DNA from 4 places in the Acinetobacter sp. 802_lipA genome. Region 2 is predicted to be linked to each of the others. Evidence: predicted binding sites of a transcription regulator. Region 2 holds the regulator's gene; each other region holds the start of a gene.

Region 1 (4,138 bases), 1.3 Mb from region 2:
TAGAAACAACCAGAACAAGCCACCTGATAAACAGATCGTTGCTGGCAAGGTAAAGATCCAAGCCGAAAGAATGGTTCTTACTGTTGCAAAGTTCAGACCAGACTTGTTTGCCACCATGGTCCCTGCAACCGCAGAGTTCAACACGTGAGTGGTCGATACTGGCATACCAAAGCCATCAGCAGCTGCAATCGTGGTCATCGCCACCAATTCTGCTGACATGCCTTGACCATAAGTCATATGGTTTTTACCAATACGCTCACCTACAGTCACGACAATACGCTTCCAACCGACCATCGTACCTAGACCTAAAGCCAATGCCACAGCCACTTTCACCCATGTTGGGATATACTGTAAGAATGAATCAAGGTTACTACGATATTCTTTTACTGTCTTCTTGCCTGCTTCAGACATCGCTGGCAATTGATCCGCTTTATCCAAACGTTTGAACGCAGTCGTGCTTAAGTACATGTCATTACGTAGTGCAGAAACTTCAGCTTCAGGAATATCTTTAAGATCTCCGTAATGGCCAACACGCTCACCCAAATGATCTGTCAAACTGGCTAAAGCAGGTACAACTTCTGGAGTCATTTCTTTGGTTTGAATATATTGCGTGATCACCGTACGGGCTTTTTCATCTGCAATATCGTTATGATTCGGATAAATCACAGCCGCAGTTTGATCTGAAAGTTGAGCAAATGACTGAATGTGCTGTGAATCTAAATTCTTATTTAAAGAATAAGCCAAAGGCACAATACCAATCAAAATCAGCATGATTAGACCCATACCTTTTTGACCGTCATTTGAACCGTGCGCAAAACTTACACCTGTGCAAGTAAAAATCAAAATGGCACGAATCAGTGGCGGTGGTGGTTTGTTGCCTTCAGGTGGTTGGAACAGTTCCAGTTGTTTCTTAAAGATTTTTTTCACCAATAAGAACAACACTGCTGCAAAAGCAAAACCGATCATGGGTGAAAACAGTAAAGCTTTACCGACTTTAATCACCTGATCCATATCGACACCCGAAGCACCACCGCCTGAATGCATCAGGTAGTTCATAATGCCCACACCCAAGATTGAACCAATCAAAGTGTGTGAACTCGATGCTGGAATACCCAAGAACCATGTGCCCAAGTTCCACAAAATCGCAGCAATCAACATGGCAAACACCATGGCAAAACCTGCGCCTGAGCTGACATTCATAATCAACTCAACGGGCAGCAACGCAATAATACCGTAAGCCACTGCACCACTTGCGACCATAACCCCAAGAAAGTTACAGAAACCTGCCCACATCACCGCAACAGGTGCAGACAGTGCATTTGTATAAATGACCGTTGCAACCGCATTGGCAGTATCGTGAAAGCCATTTACAAACTCAAAACCCAAAGCAATGAACAATGCCGTTGCTAAAAGGATTAAAGAGTAAAGATTCAGTGCAGGAACATGCGATAAGTCAGCAGAAAGCTGAAAGCCAATATAAATTAGCGTTGAAATAATGACCGTTAAAAACACCGGCATAAAAAATTTCGGTGTAGGTACGTGCACATTCGTCGACTTGACCTGTGTCACGTGCACCTGATCTTGGACGGGAGGAATATTAGAATTCATGCAGACGGCTAAAGAGGATATCAATATCCCCTATTGTTCAATTTAATTGTGACAATTATATGACAAATGCATGTCACATGAAGCCAATTTTTTCATAATTGGCTTATTTTAGATCAGCAGTAAATCGCTTATAAGCCTTGAACGCAATGTACTGGCTCAAAATTTAACTTTTCGGTGCGGATTACGCTGAATTATTTTCTTACATTTGACTATGCTGTCTGTAACAATCTGCTCCAATCAATATTTTTCATCTCTATTTATTCTGATCTATAAACATAGCGGGTCTATATTTCACTTTCGTGAAAACCAAAGCTAAATCAGCCTTTTTTATTTGCCATATAGCCAATACCACTTGAATTAGGCATCAATCAACCTGCTTTTCTGCTAAAATATTGCACGTTTTGAAAACCTGTTTGTGAGTTTTGAATGTCTACACTTGCCACCTTAAAAGCACTTCTTGCCGAGCGCATCCTTATTATCGATGGTGCGATGGGTACCATGATTCAGCGTCACAAGCTCGAAGAAGAAGATTATCGTGGTGAACGCTTTGTAGATTGGGCTTCTGACCTCAAAGGCAACAATGACCTTTTGGTGCTAACTCAGCCACAAATTATCCAAGGCATTCATGAAGCTTACCTCGATGCAGGTGCAGACATTATTGAAACCAACAGCTTTAACGGCACACGTGTTTCAATGTCGGATTACCACATGGAAGACCTCGTTCCAGAGATCAACCGTGAAGCTGCACGTCTAGCACGTGCGGCATGTGACAAATATTCAACCCCAGATAAACCACGTTTTGTGGCAGGTGTATTGGGTCCAACATCGCGTACTTGTTCAATTTCACCCAATGTAAATGACCCTGCTTTTCGTAATATTACCTTTGATGAACTCAAAGAAAACTATATTGAAGCAACGCATGCCTTAATCGAGGGTGGTGCAGACATCCTCTTGATCGAAACTGTGTTCGACACCTTGAACTGTAAAGCTGCGATCTTTGCAGTCAAGGAAGTGTTCAAGCAACTTGGTCGTGAACTTCCACTCATGATCTCGGGCACCATTACCGATGCATCAGGTCGTACTCTTACAGGTCAAACCGCAGAAGCATTCTGGAACTCGGTGCGTCACGGCGATTTACTTTCGATTGGTTTTAACTGTGCTCTCGGTGCGGATGCCATGCGCCCACACGTAAAAACCATTGCGGATGTTGCAGATACTTTTGTTTCTGCGCATCCAAACGCTGGTTTACCGAATGCCTTCGGTGAATATGATGAAACCCCAGAGCAAACCGCAGCCTTCATCAAAGAATTTGCTGAAAGTGGTTTGATCAATATTACAGGTGGTTGCTGCGGTACGACGCCTGATCATATTCGTGCCATTTACAATGCTGTTAAAGACATTCAGCCACGTCAGATTCCTGAAACCAGACCCGCATGTCGTTTAAGTGGTTTAGAACCATTTAATATTTATGATGATTCCTTGTTTGTTAACGTGGGCGAACGTACCAACGTTACAGGCTCAAAAAAATTCCTACGTCTCATCCGTGAAGAAAAGTTTGCTGAAGCTTTAGAAGTTGCACAACAACAAGTTGAAGCTGGTGCACAAATCATCGACATTAACATGGATGAAGGGATGCTCGATTCGCAAAATGCGATGGTGCATTTCCTTAACCTTGTCGCTTCTGAACCTGATATTTCTCGTGTGCCAATCATGATTGACTCATCAAAATGGGAAATCATTGAAGCTGGTTTGAAATGCGTACAAGGTAAGCCAGTCGTCAACTCGATTTCCTTAAAAGAAGGTTATGACGAGTTTGTCGAAAAAGCGCGTTTATGCCGACAGTACGGTGCTGCAATCATTGTCATGGCCTTTGATGAAACAGGACAAGCTGATACTGCTGAACGCAAGCGTGAAATCTGTAAGCGTTCTTATGATGTTTTAGTCAATGATGTTGGCTTCCCTGCCGAAGATATTATTTTTGACCCGAACGTATTTGCTGTGGCAACAGGGATTGAAGAACACAATAACTACGGCGTAGACTTTATTGAAGCCACAGGTTGGATCAAGCAAAACCTACCGCATGCCATGATTTCTGGTGGTGTATCGAACGTTTCGTTCTCTTTCCGTGGTAACGAGCCTGTGCGTGAAGCGATTCACTCGGTATTCCTTTACCATGCCATCAAACAAGGCATGACCATGGGGATTGTGAACGCAGGTCAAATGGCGATTTATGATGACATCCCACAAGAGCTCAAAGATGCGGTTGAAGATGTTGTCCTGAACCAGAACCAAGGTGAATCTGGTCAAAATGCTACAGAAAAATTACTCGAAGTTGCTGAAAAATTCCGTGGTCATAGCGGTGCGCAACGTGAAGCAGAAAACCTTGAATGGCGCAATGAGTCTGTAGAAAAACGTCTTGAATATGCCTTAGTTAAAGGCATCACGACGTATATTGATGAAGATACTGAAGAAGCTCGCCTGAAAGCCAAACGTCCTTTAGATGTCATTGAAGGCGCTTTGATGGATGGTA
Region 2 (4,138 bases):
TTCGTGGTGACACGTACATTGCTGCTTTGTAGCAGTTCAACCGTTTTCGCCAACCCTTGCTCATTGACATCACTCAATGAAACATGACAGCCCGCCTTGGCCAATAAAAGTGCCAATTGTTGGCCAATACCCGACCCAGCGCCTGTAATGGCTGCAACTTTATTTTTAAAATTCTTCATGAGATTGTGGTTGCCCTTTATCTTTGTACATCGACTGTAGATGCTTTTTTTATAATTGACAATATCAATTGTCATAAATTTAATAGCCAAAAGTGTCAAGTCCATGAAAACCAGATAGAGATTAAAGCCTACGCATAGGTAGAGTCATGGTTTATTGCTAAACTATACAAAACCTTGGCTTTAAAATAGGGCGATAAAATCTGATGACGGCATCTGAACCAGTACAACAAAACAGCGATAACAATAAAACCAAAGAAAGACAATTCAAAGGCTTATCGCTTTCTGAACGTAAACAGCTGCGTCGTGAAAAACTGATTGAAGCAGGAATTGAAGCCTACGGCACTCACGGCTTTTTTGCCGTGACGGTGAAAGATATTTGTAATGAAGCTAAACTTACTGAACGTTATTTTTATGAGTCGTTTAAAAAAAGTGAGCAACTATTTCAAACCATTTTTTTAAAGCTGATCGATGAGTTACAGCACAATGTCATGCAAGCCATTATGCAAGCCTCTTCAGATCCACACAAAATGATTGATGCTGGACTGCGTGCCCTGCTCACCACCTTAAAAGATAATCCCCGCATGGCGCGTATTATTTATATCGATGCAATGTTGGTCCAAGAATTACATAACCAAGCCACCATTCATGAAACCATGACCCGTTTTGACCGCATGATTCAAGCCTTTGTGATGTTGATGATGCCGCAAATTAACCGGTCCGAACGAGAAATTTCGCTGGTTGCCACAGGCCTCAATGGCTATGTCACACAAATTGCGATCCGTTGGGTGGTCAGTGGGTTTAAACAATCCTTTGAAGAGGTTTTATCCTCGAGCCGTATTGTGTTTATTTCACTTCTAGAAACCTTTTCAGATCCCAATACACGGGCAAAATTGGATGTCTAAGACTTTTCACTTGGATGCAATCGGCATTTCCGAATGCAATTTAGATTAAACTTCCATTAATTTTGAATCCCAATATGACGATTTTTTGTCACATTTTTTTGCAAATTTCATCAATCGTCTGTTTTTTGCAATGATACTGTCATAATTAATCTTTGTAATAAGCCTGTCATAAAATTAAAACGGCCTGCCGTTACCTACAATAGGATATTGCGTTGTGAAAGATGACTACATTTTAATCGTCGATGATGAACTTCCCATTCGAGAAATGATTCACACCTCGTTGGATATGGCAGGCTTTCAATGCTTACAAGCAGAAGATGCAAAACAAGCCCACCAAATGATTGTGGATCAGCGCCCTGCTTTGATCTTGCTCGACTGGATGATGCCTGGTGGCGTCAGTGGTGTAGACTTATGTCGTCGTCTCAAGCGCGATGAAAATCTCTCTGAAATTCCAGTGATTATGCTCACGGCACGTGGTGAAGAAGACCATAAAGTGCAAGGTCTGGATGCTGGTGCAGATGACTACATGACTAAACCGTTTTCGACCCGTGAATTGGTTTCACGCATTAAAGCTGTTTTACGCCGCGCTAATGCGCTCAGCGGTGAAAAATCGATTGATGCCAATGGTTTAATCTTAGACCCTGTCAGCCAACGGGTCAGCTTTGGCAATAATTTCCTCGATATGGGGCCAACCGAGTATCGTTTATTGGCCTTCTTCATGACCCATCCTGAGCGTGCCTACACCCGTGCACAACTTCTTGACCAAGTCTGGGGCGGAAACGTGTATATTGAAGACCGTACCATCGACGTGCATATTCGCCGTTTACGTAAAGTGCTTGAGCCTTATGCTGCAGATCGTTTTGTGCAAACAGTTCGGGGTACAGGCTATCGATTCTCTACACGTGCGGATATCGCCCTAGGTTAATTTTGTTTTATGTATGAACCCTACCCGGTCCCTGAACTTGCGCGCGAGCATAAAAAAACGCGATACAGCAGTTTATGGGGCTTTGCCAAACAGGACTTACGTCTCCTTGCCTTTTTCTTGCTGATTGCAAGCTTGATTGGTTTTGGCGTTGGTTATTTTTGGACGTGTATCTCCTTTGCCTTTGCCGTTTTTTTCATTCTGCAAATGCGCTCTTTGTATTTGGTCAATGACTGGATTTCCAATCGTCCCTACGAAGTTCCACCCAACCTTGGGGGCATTTGGGGGGCATTATTGTTCAATGTTTATCGTGCACAGCGCCAAGAACGGATTGTACAAGCGGAAATGGTCGGGTTGATTGATCGGGCACAGTCATCATTGGTCGCTTTGCAAGAAGCCGTGGTGCTGATTGATGACATGCAACAAATTGAATGGTGGAACCCTGCCGCAGAACGGTTATTAGGCATCGAACAAAATGACCGTGGCCGTAATATTTTGACTTTATTACGCCAACCGAGTTTTGTGGATTATTACAATAATATTGATGCGGCACCAGATGGCTTAAAAATGAAGTCATCCAGTTTTGATGAACATTATGTTCAAGTCAAAATGACCCGTTTTGGTGGTGAAAGTCGCTTACTGGTCGCCTATGACGTGACCCGCATGCACAATCTCGAACAAATGCGTAAAGACTTTGTCGATAACATTTCACATGAACTACGTACACCACTCACAGTACTCAGTGGTTATATTGAGACTTTTACAGACCAAGAAGACCTCAACCCACGTTGGAAGCGGGCCTTTGATCAAATGCAGGCACAGGCTAAACGCATGAATGCCTTGGTGAATGATTTGCTCTTACTGTCACGCCTAGAAAATGACAAGCAAATTGCTAAAAATCAAATCATTGATATGCCTAGCTTAATGAACCAACTTTATGACGATGCGCATGCCTATAATATTGATTATGGGCATACGCTCAATCTCGATATCGACAGTCACTGCGACTTAATCGGTTCAGATATGGAGTTAGCCAGTGCTTTTAGTAATCTGATTACCAATGCCATCAAATACACACCGAAAGGCGGAACGGTGACCATGGGTTGGCATGACAATGGTGAACAGGCTTATTTTACTGTGGAAGATACTGGCATAGGCATTGATCCTAAACACTTGCCTCGTTTAACCGAACGCTTCTACCGTGTTGACAGCGCGCGCAGTCGACAAACGGGTGGCACAGGCTTAGGGTTAGCAATTGTGAAACATGTGTTAATGCAACACCAAGCTCATTTAGAAATTGAATCCAAAGAAAATCAAGGCTCTATTTTTAAAGTGATTTTCCCCAAAGAACGCACCTATAATCCTGAATAAGCCTCTTTCTTCAAAAGCATGAAAAAAGCACCGATATCGGTGCTTTTTTTGTCTCTCACCGTCCGTTTAACAAGGACGGTGGCCTAGAGCTGACACGATTAAACTGTATGTCCCATCGCTTCACCCATCACCACAGTCGAGTTGGCTTTAAAGGCTGCATCCCACGTCATTTTGTCTTTTTCAAACAGTACCACAGCGGTTGAGCCTAGGTAGAAACGACCGAGTTCAGCGCCTTTGTCCAAGAACAGGTTATGCTGATTTAATTCTAAACGGCCAGTCGGTTTCACTTTTCCTGTTGCAACCGTTTCAATCCCCGCCACAATCATGGCGCCAACGAGGACCACGGCCATACGGCCGATTTCTGTATCAAATAAACAAACCATACGTTCATTGCGGGCAAACAGGCCTGGAATGTTTTCAGCAGTGGTTTGATTGACCGAGAACAATTCACCCGGCACATATAAGGTTTCCGTCAATGTGCCTGCAAATGGCATATGCACACGGTGATAATCTTTAGGCGATAAATACACCGTTGCAAACTGACCATTTTTAAACGGTTCAGCCAACTGTGGATCTGCAATTAAATTATCAACGGTGAATTTTTGTCCTTTGGCTTGGAAAATATCACCTTCCACAATGGGACCTAACTGTGAAATCGCACCGTCCGCAGGCGATACAATACTGGTTGCATCCGTATCAATATCACGTACACCCTCTTTTAATGCACGGGTAAAGAACTCATTAAAGGACTTGAATTTCAGTGC
Region 3 (4,138 bases), 990 kb from region 2:
AACGCCATGTTCACCACCACTATAGTTCTTAGGTGTCCATGCTTTACCATTGGCTTGAATACTAATGCTACTGTCTTCAATTGGGCTGGCCCAGTTGTAACGTCCCGACTGAATCGCACTGAGGTAAATCACAGGTTTAAGTAATGAACCAACTTGACGTTTGGCATCGAGTGCACGGTTAAAACCAGTAAAGTCTTGGGTTGAACCAACAGCTGCGACCAATTCACCATTTTCAGGATGTGCAACCAATACTGCACCTTGCAGCTCTTTTAGACGGCTTGAGCCACGGCTTAAGCGACTAACAGTCGATTTAAACGCATCTTGAATTTTGGTTTGGGCAATCGGATCGAGCGTTGTAAAGATGCGTAGACCTTGGTTGGTCAAATCACCTTCTTGGTATTCGGTACGTAACTGACGGCGTACAATGTCTAAGAAATCTGGGAAACGTGAAGGGCCGAGAGTCGGTTTGGCTATCACATTTAAAGGGCGAGCTGTTTCAGTTTCGTATTGTTCTTGGGTTAGATAGCCCATGACCAACATGTTGTTTAAAACAATATTACGACGCTTTTTTGCAGCTTCTGGGTTACGCCAAGGGTTATATAAGGTTGGACCTTGTACCAAACCCACCAAATAAGCTTGTTGCGCAATATTTAGCTCACGCAAAGGCATGCCGAAGTAAAACTGCGAAGCCAAACCATAGCCATTAATAGAATAGTTGCCATTTTGACCGAGGTTCACTTCATTGAGATAGGCTTCTAAAATTTCATCTTTGTCATAGTGAAACTCAACCAATAAAGCCATAAATGCTTCATTGACTTTACGCTTAATGGTTTTTTCAGGGGTGAGGTAGAAGTTTTTCACCAACTGTTGAGTCAGTGTTGAACCACCTTGACGTTTTCCACCCGTGACATTACTCACAATCGCACGTGCCGTACCACGAATCGAAACGCCGTGGTGACTATAGAAATTACGATCTTCTGTTGCAATTAAAGCCTCAATTAAAGGCTTAGGGACTTTGTCGAGTTTAATCAGGACACGGTCTTCGTTATGCTGTGGATAAATCCCGCCAATCAGCATCGGCTCTAAACGTGCAATCCCTGTAGAAGAGGGTTTAGTTGCACTGACTTCAGCCACTTGCTCATCGGCAAAGGTGACTTTAAGCACTTGTTCAGGCTCGACACTATCACCGAAGTCAAAGCCACGAGTGTGTACATATAGCTCATTGCCAGAACTGACAAAGTTCCCTGATTTGGTATAGTTTTCCGAGGACTTATAGCCCAAAAGTTTTAACTCTTGAGTGAAGTCAGCCTGACTGACAGGGGCATTGGTATACACTTCGAGCGGGCGTGCGAATACCTTCGCAGGAATATCCCAGCGCTTGCCTTCAAACTTGTCACGTACAACGGAGTCGAGTCTTATTAAATAAATACTAAACACCAAGAATGCTGCAATGACTAAGATGCAAAAGATCAGTGCAATTAAACCTATGCCACGTTCTGACTTCATAAATACGAATAAGATCCTGAGAAATTGTGCTAATCATGCGAAGCTTTTCGCTAATTTGCAATAATTAAACTGTGAACAAACTGAAATATAGACAATTCCGCGTGTAGCAGCAGTCACTTTAGTTTTTGAATCAATTTAAATAAATAATGTTATGATAGGCGAGAATCGTAGCGGAGCGATGTTGCAGGTGCAAATTTCACATAAAACATTTCGAAACATAGGCTTAATTGGACGTCCAGATAAGTCTTCAGTTGTCGAAACCTTATGTCTTATTCATGATCATCTACTCAGCTTAGGGTTACATCCCGTTTTTGATGCGCAAACCGCTGAACTGGTTCCTTATAAAAACACGCAAACGGTGAGTCGTGCGCTTCTGGGTGAAGTGGTCGATTTGGTGATTGTGGTGGGTGGGGATGGCTCACTTCTGCATGCTGCACGTGCCTTGGTTAAATTTAATACCCCTGTAATGGGTGTAAACCGAGGGCGTTTGGGTTTTTTAACCGACATCAAGCCGACTGAAGTGATTTTTAAGCTCGATCAAGTCTTAAAAGGTGAGTTTCAGTTAGATCGTCGTTTCTTATTGGAAATGGAAATTCGCTCAAAGGGCGAGACGATTTATGATGCTATTGCGCTAAACGATGTGGTATTACACTCGGGCAAGTCGGTGCATATGATTGACTTCGAACTCAATATCGATGGTCAATATGTCTACCGTCAACACAGTGATGGTTTGATTGTATCGACGCCCACGGGTTCAACAGCCTATTCGTTGTCAGGTGGTGGCCCAATCGTGCATCCGGGGATGGATGCGATTGCTTTGGTACCGATGCATCCGCATACCTTGTCTTCACGCCCGATTGTGGTGGGTGGACACAGTGAAATTAAGCTTCTGATTCGTGAAAACCGTGTCTTGCCGATGGTCAGTGCCGATGGTCAACACAGTGTTTCGCTCAATGTGGGTGATAGCTTACATATTCGTAAGCACCCCTTTAAACTGAATTTATTACATCCACCGGGTTATGATTTTTATATGTCATGCCGAACTAAACTTGGGTGGAACCAAGATTTTGACTCTTTTCAACAGGATTAAATCATGAATATTGAACAGATGCTTTCTATTTTAGATGCCGATATTGTTGAGCGTTTAAAAACAGCTGTAGAAATTGGTAAATGGCCAAATGGCATTGCGTTGACTGCTGAACAACGTCAAACCTGTATGCAAGCCGTTATTGCTTGGGAGCATCAGAATACGCCTGAAAAAGAACGTACGGGTTATATCGATAAAGGGCATAAAGAAGAAGGTGAGGAGTGTGATTCTCATGTGCCTGAACCAGAATTTAAACCTATTCGTTTTATTTAATTGATTAAAAATGCGTTGAATCGCTTAGCAATAGATGCTTGGTGATTCAACAACTCAATCTAACAAGAATACCTTCAAACTGTTTCAATCATTATGCTTATAAAAATAATAAAGCTCACTCGACTCAGTTTATTCTTCATTACTGTAATTTCGACCAATGTATTTGCTGAGCGAACAAGTGATGCAAGAAAAATTGAATGTTTATTAGATGTTTCTGTGTTACCGAGTCAAAATTTTCAAAATCCCGTCACACAATACACATCAATGAAAAATGATGGTTATCCGATGTTATTGATTGGAATAAAGATCCATAACACCCATGCAGGTGAAGCATCGAAAAAGATAAAAAGCCATCAAATCTATTGTTCAAACCTAATTGGACAACAAAAAGATGTTTATTTATCTGGTCCTCATGAATCTCAAAAAATCGACATTCATATTGGTGATCAGTTGATTCTCAGAAATATTCATTCTTCAGGAAAGCGTTATCCTTACTGGGCTGACTTTTATTGGATCGAAAAGCGTGACGAATAACGTTCACGCTTTTGTTCGTCCCCTCTGCTTAGAAACGAGTGTGCCAAAGCTGGTTGGCCTGTTGCATGGCATCGCTATATGTATCGCACACTCCCATGGTATAGAGCGCAATGCCAATGGTTTCAGTCACTGCCATTTCACCATATTCATGTTGTTTTTCACCCAGCCAAACTGCTTTAAACTCAGCCAAATCTAACTCTTCTTCAATTGGGCTTCGGTTGTCGGTGAGTTTAGGTAGCTCATGTTCGTAGAGTTCACCATTTTTGATGCCGCAGATCAGTGTTTTGGCATCTGGGTTACGTTCAAATTCGCCGCCTTCACCTTTAATGACAGCGCTATTTTTATAGCCCAGTTTAAATGCTGCTTGCTGATGCGAACCACGATAGGCAGGGTGGAAAATAGCTTGCAAGGTTGCTTTGGCATTAAATGGATTGATCAAGCGCGCAAGAGTATGAATGGGTGAACGAAGACCCATAACATTTCGTAGGGAAATTAAGTCACTTAAAATCGGGGAGATGGCGTGCAGCGGTAGATAAGCAAAATTACGCGTCGCTAATTCCTGTTCTACATCTGCTTGAGTTTGGCAAATATTAAAATCAAGATATTCCAATACCTGTTCAGTATAAATACGGTTAATGGTATGACCTGATGCACCGTGCATCACGACCTTATAACCTGCTTTGGCTAAAGTCAGTGCCGCTAAGAGAAACCATGGATAGTGTTTACGCTTGCCTGCAT
Region 4 (4,138 bases), 1.9 Mb from region 2:
AATATGCTTTTGGCGGTGAACCTCTGTGCTGTTGCCGAAGGTTTTACCACACTAAAGGCTCATGGCGTAAACTTAAACGAAGCATTAGATTGCATTAATGCATCGAGTGGTAAAAGTGGCGTAACTGAAACTGTTTTGCCTCAGCGCATCCTCAACCGCAGCTTCCCGCTTACGTTTGCACTCCCTCTATTGGCAAAAGATACGGGCATTGCCGTTGATTTAGTCCGCGAAGCAAAACTGTCTGCACCTGTGATTGGACTGGCTCAAAGTTTAATTCAAACTGCCAGTGACTTATCTGAAGTAGACAGCGATTTTTCTTCTGCGGTTAAACTGTATGAGTCATGGAGCAAAATTACTTTAGAGTAATGCTTATCATAGTCAGTCATACTTTAATCATAAGTTAAGCTATTCCGATGGCCGAACAAAAAGCCTCATAAAGAGGCTTTTTGTATATTTCTAATTTTATTGACGTTTTGATTCATTAAGTGTCTGACTACATATTTAAAAGCCATACGCTGTATCGGACTAAGTTCTTGTTGATACATATTATAAAAATCATCTGGGCTATCAAATAAACCGAAATCTTGATTAATCCCCTTGTCTTGAATAAAAGTATCATTCAAATTCCAATCAATAGCTGGATTTTCAAAATTCTCGGTAAATACCCCAAAACCACAAAAGGTTGTTGTTTGATGCTTATTTATACTTTGTAATTTTTCTAGATAGAGTCGATCAAGAATTACACCCTCCAAAATATACCATTGTCCATTCACATGAACTTCGACCCAACTATGTAAAATATTCTTGGGCGATAACTGATACCAAATGCCTTTGATTGCGCCTTTTTGTAGGGCTTTATCGATGGTAAACCCGTGTATCCGAGTGGCTACCCCCACCGCTCGAAGTAACGCCATCAATAACGTTGCTTTGGTATTACACTGACCATAACCGTCGCTTAAGACTTGAGATGCCTGTATCATATCTCCCGTGTTATAGCCAAATTGAACCTCATCACGAACGAAGTTATAAATATTCCTCACCTTATTAACTTCATCAAGATCTCTCCATTTGCGTTGTTCAATCAAATTTTGAATCGATGGATGGTGATAATCTAAAATCGGTGTCTGTTCTAATAGCCTTTGCATACTCAGCTCTCCAATAATGAATAACTTAAAAAATTCATTGCTAATCGTATAAAAATGCCTGAAATAGCATTTGAAATGAGGCGAACATTAAAGGTTAAAAATGCTGACGTACCGAAGCACTGTGACCCTCTCAATGAAATTTAAAAGTGTTAGAGCCTAAAAAAGTTGTAGAAATAGGCTAAATTACATAAAAAACTGAAATATCCATTTCTATCTGGTATTTAAAAAGCTATTGATATATATAAATTTTATGTATTATATGCAGCAATTATGAAGTAAAATTACAATTGAGTAAGAACTCACCATTGAATAAACAGAACAAACCCCTATAAAGTAATAGCGTGACTACATACAATGTTACAAACTGAGGAAATTCTCATGAAAAAGTTGACTGTAGCTGTTTTTGCCAGTCTTGCAACATTAATCGGGGCGCAAAGTTTTGCGGCATCACCTGAGCAAGAGTGTCAAAAATTAAAAGATGATCATGATGTCATTTATGCATCTAAAGGTTTCTGTTTTAAGGACCCTGAAGCGAAAGCAAAATTTGGCAATGATAATTGCTACACCACTAAACCGAAATTCTCTGAAAAAGAGCAACAACGTCTTGACGCGATTAAAGAACGTCAAAAAGAATTAAACTGTAAGTAAATCAGTTTAAGCGAAACTTAAGGAATAGACATGGCTTACGATGAGCAAAACATTTTTGCACGGATTTTACGTGGTGAACTTCCAGCCATAAAAGTATATGAAGATGACCAAGTTCTTGCATTCATGGATATTATGCCTCAAGCAGACGGTCATACTTTAGTCATACCCAAAACACCTGCGGTAACTTTACTCGATCTCCCTGCCGATGCTGCTGCCTACACCATTCAAGTGGTACAAAAAGTAGCAAAAGCCATTGAAGTCGGTTTGGATGCCAAAGGGATTGTTCTCATGCAACTGTCTGGAGCGGCTGCTGGGCAAACCGTTCCCCATGTACATTTCCATTTAATTCCAACCTCGGTTCATCAACTTGGGAAACATGCTGCACAAATGGGCGATCAAGAAAAAATTAAAGCCCAAGCGGAAAAAATTAAAGCAGCACTTTAAATATTTCAAAAGTGTCATACAAAATGAATGGAGCAGCTGCTCCATTTTTTATTTAAATAAAATTCAAATACTTAAAAATAAATCACAATTATTAGACCTCTTGCGAAAATATAGTTTTATCTAATTTTTGAATTGACTAAAACCTCATAAAATATAGCTTTCGGGTGATTAAAATGTCACTAACGCAAGAAGTCTATTTATTACATTTTATTACCTGTCATCAAATTGTAATTTTTTCTTCACTTCAATGTCACAAAGTTTACAGATACTGCTTAGCAAGTTGGTGAGCTTGTGTAACTTTTTGTACACAAGCTAACTAAATAAGAAAGCAAGGCGAATGCCATTTTTAAAAGTGTTCTGGAGAAATCTCAATGAAAAAATTGCTTCTTGCTGCTACTGTAGCAACTTTAGCCATGAATGCAGCGCAAGCAGCACCAACATTGTATGGTAAGCTCAGTGTGACTTTGGACAATATTGACAACAACGGCTTTAAAGATGAAAGCGTAACAAAAGTAAATTCAAATGCTTCACGTATTGGTGTTAAGGGCGAAGAAAAATTAACTGACAATTTATCAGCAGTTTATTTAGCCGAATGGGAAATTTGGGCAGATGGCGATGATGTTTTTAAAAACCGTAACCGTTTTGTCGGTATTAAATCTAACGGCGTTGCAACTTTAAAAGTTGGTCAATACGATTCTTACTTCAAAACTGCAGCTGGTAATAACCAAGATATTTTTAACGATCACAATGAACTTGACATGACTAAAGTTCTTGTTGGTGAAGATCGCTTAACTAACGTAATTGGTTTTGAGACTGATAAAAAATTACTGGGTGGCTTAGCATTTAACATCATGTTCCAACAAGGTGAAGAATCAGAAGCTGCAGACAGCACTGCTAAAGGTAAAGAAGGCAGCCGTGATGGTTTCGGTGATGGTGTTTCAGCATCTCTTACGTATGAAAACAAAGATATGGGCTTAGCTGCTGCAGTTGCTGCAAACCGTGCGATCGCTTCAAAATTCAATGCTTACTCAGATTTAACTGGTATTTATACCGATGCTGTGCGTGTAACAGGTTCTTTAGACTTGGGCGCAATGGGTGCTAGTGGTTTAGTATTGGGTGCTTTATGGCAAACTGCCCAACCAACTGATGATACTGTTACTGTAACGAAAGGTACTCCTGCTGTTGTAACTTCTTATAAAGGCTTACAAGAAGATGCGTTTGGTGTAACAGCGGCATACAAAATTGGTGCTACCCCTGTGAAGTTAAAAGCACAATATATTTCTGCAACAACTGAATCAGACGGTCGTGATGATCGTAAACAAGATCTTTACGGTGTAGGTGCTGACTACCAAATCAACAAACAAGCTCGTTTCTACGGTATTGTTGCTCAGCAAAAACGTGACTGGTTAACTAAAGATGATAAGAAAACCAATATTGGTTTAGGTATGGAATATAACTTCTAATTTGAAGTTCAGTTCTAAATAATAAACAAAAGGGCGATATGCCCTTTTGTTTTATCCATTTTATTTCTTTAAGAAACCACTGAGCAAGTTTAAAACCTGTTGAATATCATTATTGGCTTCCTGTGGATTAGTGTTTCCACCTTGTGGAGTTAAGGAATCAATCACTTGGGGCAAGACTGAAGCAATTGCGCCATAAATTGCTGACTTTGGTGTTTGGGTTTGCTGGGCAACCTGTTCTACATCGGCATCATCAAATAAGCTTTGTACTTGATCAGGCTGAACTTGCGCATTTTCACCCGGGCCTGTAGACACCCAATCATCCACCTGACTGGTTAAGCCCTGTCCTTTAAGTTTATCCAAAGCGCCTTGTAAACCGCCTTGCTTTTGAATCCATGCCAACACCAAAGGCAAAACTGCAATCAATAAACTTTTTCCACC

The links. Region 2 encodes PhoB, which activates phosphate uptake and scavenging genes when phosphate is short. Its sites were predicted from a motif close to TGTCATNAANCTGTCATAA; they were not measured.
Region 1: the regulator PhoB is predicted to act here: its motif matches at 1,655-1,673, upstream of AC4CU3_RS03225 (inorganic phosphate transporter).
Region 3: the regulator PhoB is predicted to act here: its motif matches at 1,577-1,595, upstream of AC4CU3_RS14565 (NAD(+) kinase).
Region 4: the regulator PhoB is predicted to act here: its motif matches at 2,453-2,471, upstream of AC4CU3_RS00340 (porin).

Annotation. Positions count from the first base shown of each region.
Region 1 covers NZ_JBZAYP010000001.1:651,973-656,110, forward strand. The annotation lists gene AC4CU3_RS03225 (inorganic phosphate transporter) at 1-1,608, opposite strand, end outside; gene metH (methionine synthase) at 2,035-4,138, shown strand, end outside.
Region 2 covers NZ_JBZAYP010000001.1:1,950,706-1,954,843, reverse strand. The annotation lists gene AC4CU3_RS09570 (SDR family NAD(P)-dependent oxidoreductase) at 1-179, opposite strand, end outside; gene AC4CU3_RS09565 (TetR/AcrR family transcriptional regulator) at 383-1,081, shown strand; gene phoB (phosphate regulon transcriptional regulator PhoB) at 1,296-2,006, shown strand; gene phoR (phosphate regulon sensor histidine kinase PhoR) at 2,016-3,374, shown strand; gene asd (archaetidylserine decarboxylase) at 3,473-4,138, opposite strand, start outside.
Region 3 covers NZ_JBZAYP010000001.1:2,938,118-2,942,255, forward strand. The annotation lists gene mrcB (penicillin-binding protein 1B) at 1-1,506, opposite strand, end outside; gene AC4CU3_RS14565 (NAD(+) kinase) at 1,658-2,596, shown strand; gene AC4CU3_RS14570 (YeaC family protein) at 2,600-2,866, shown strand; gene AC4CU3_RS14575 (hypothetical protein) at 2,960-3,400, shown strand; gene AC4CU3_RS14580 (glycosyl transferase family protein) at 3,429-4,138, opposite strand, start outside.
Region 4 covers NZ_JBZAYP010000001.1:63,325-67,462, forward strand. The annotation lists gene AC4CU3_RS00320 (NAD(P)-dependent oxidoreductase) at 1-366, shown strand, start outside; gene AC4CU3_RS00325 (transglutaminase-like domain-containing protein) at 432-1,145, opposite strand; gene AC4CU3_RS00330 (YARHG domain-containing protein) at 1,524-1,793, shown strand; gene AC4CU3_RS00335 (HIT family protein) at 1,824-2,237, shown strand; gene AC4CU3_RS00340 (porin) at 2,609-3,700, shown strand; gene AC4CU3_RS00345 (YidB family protein) at 3,761-4,138, opposite strand, start outside.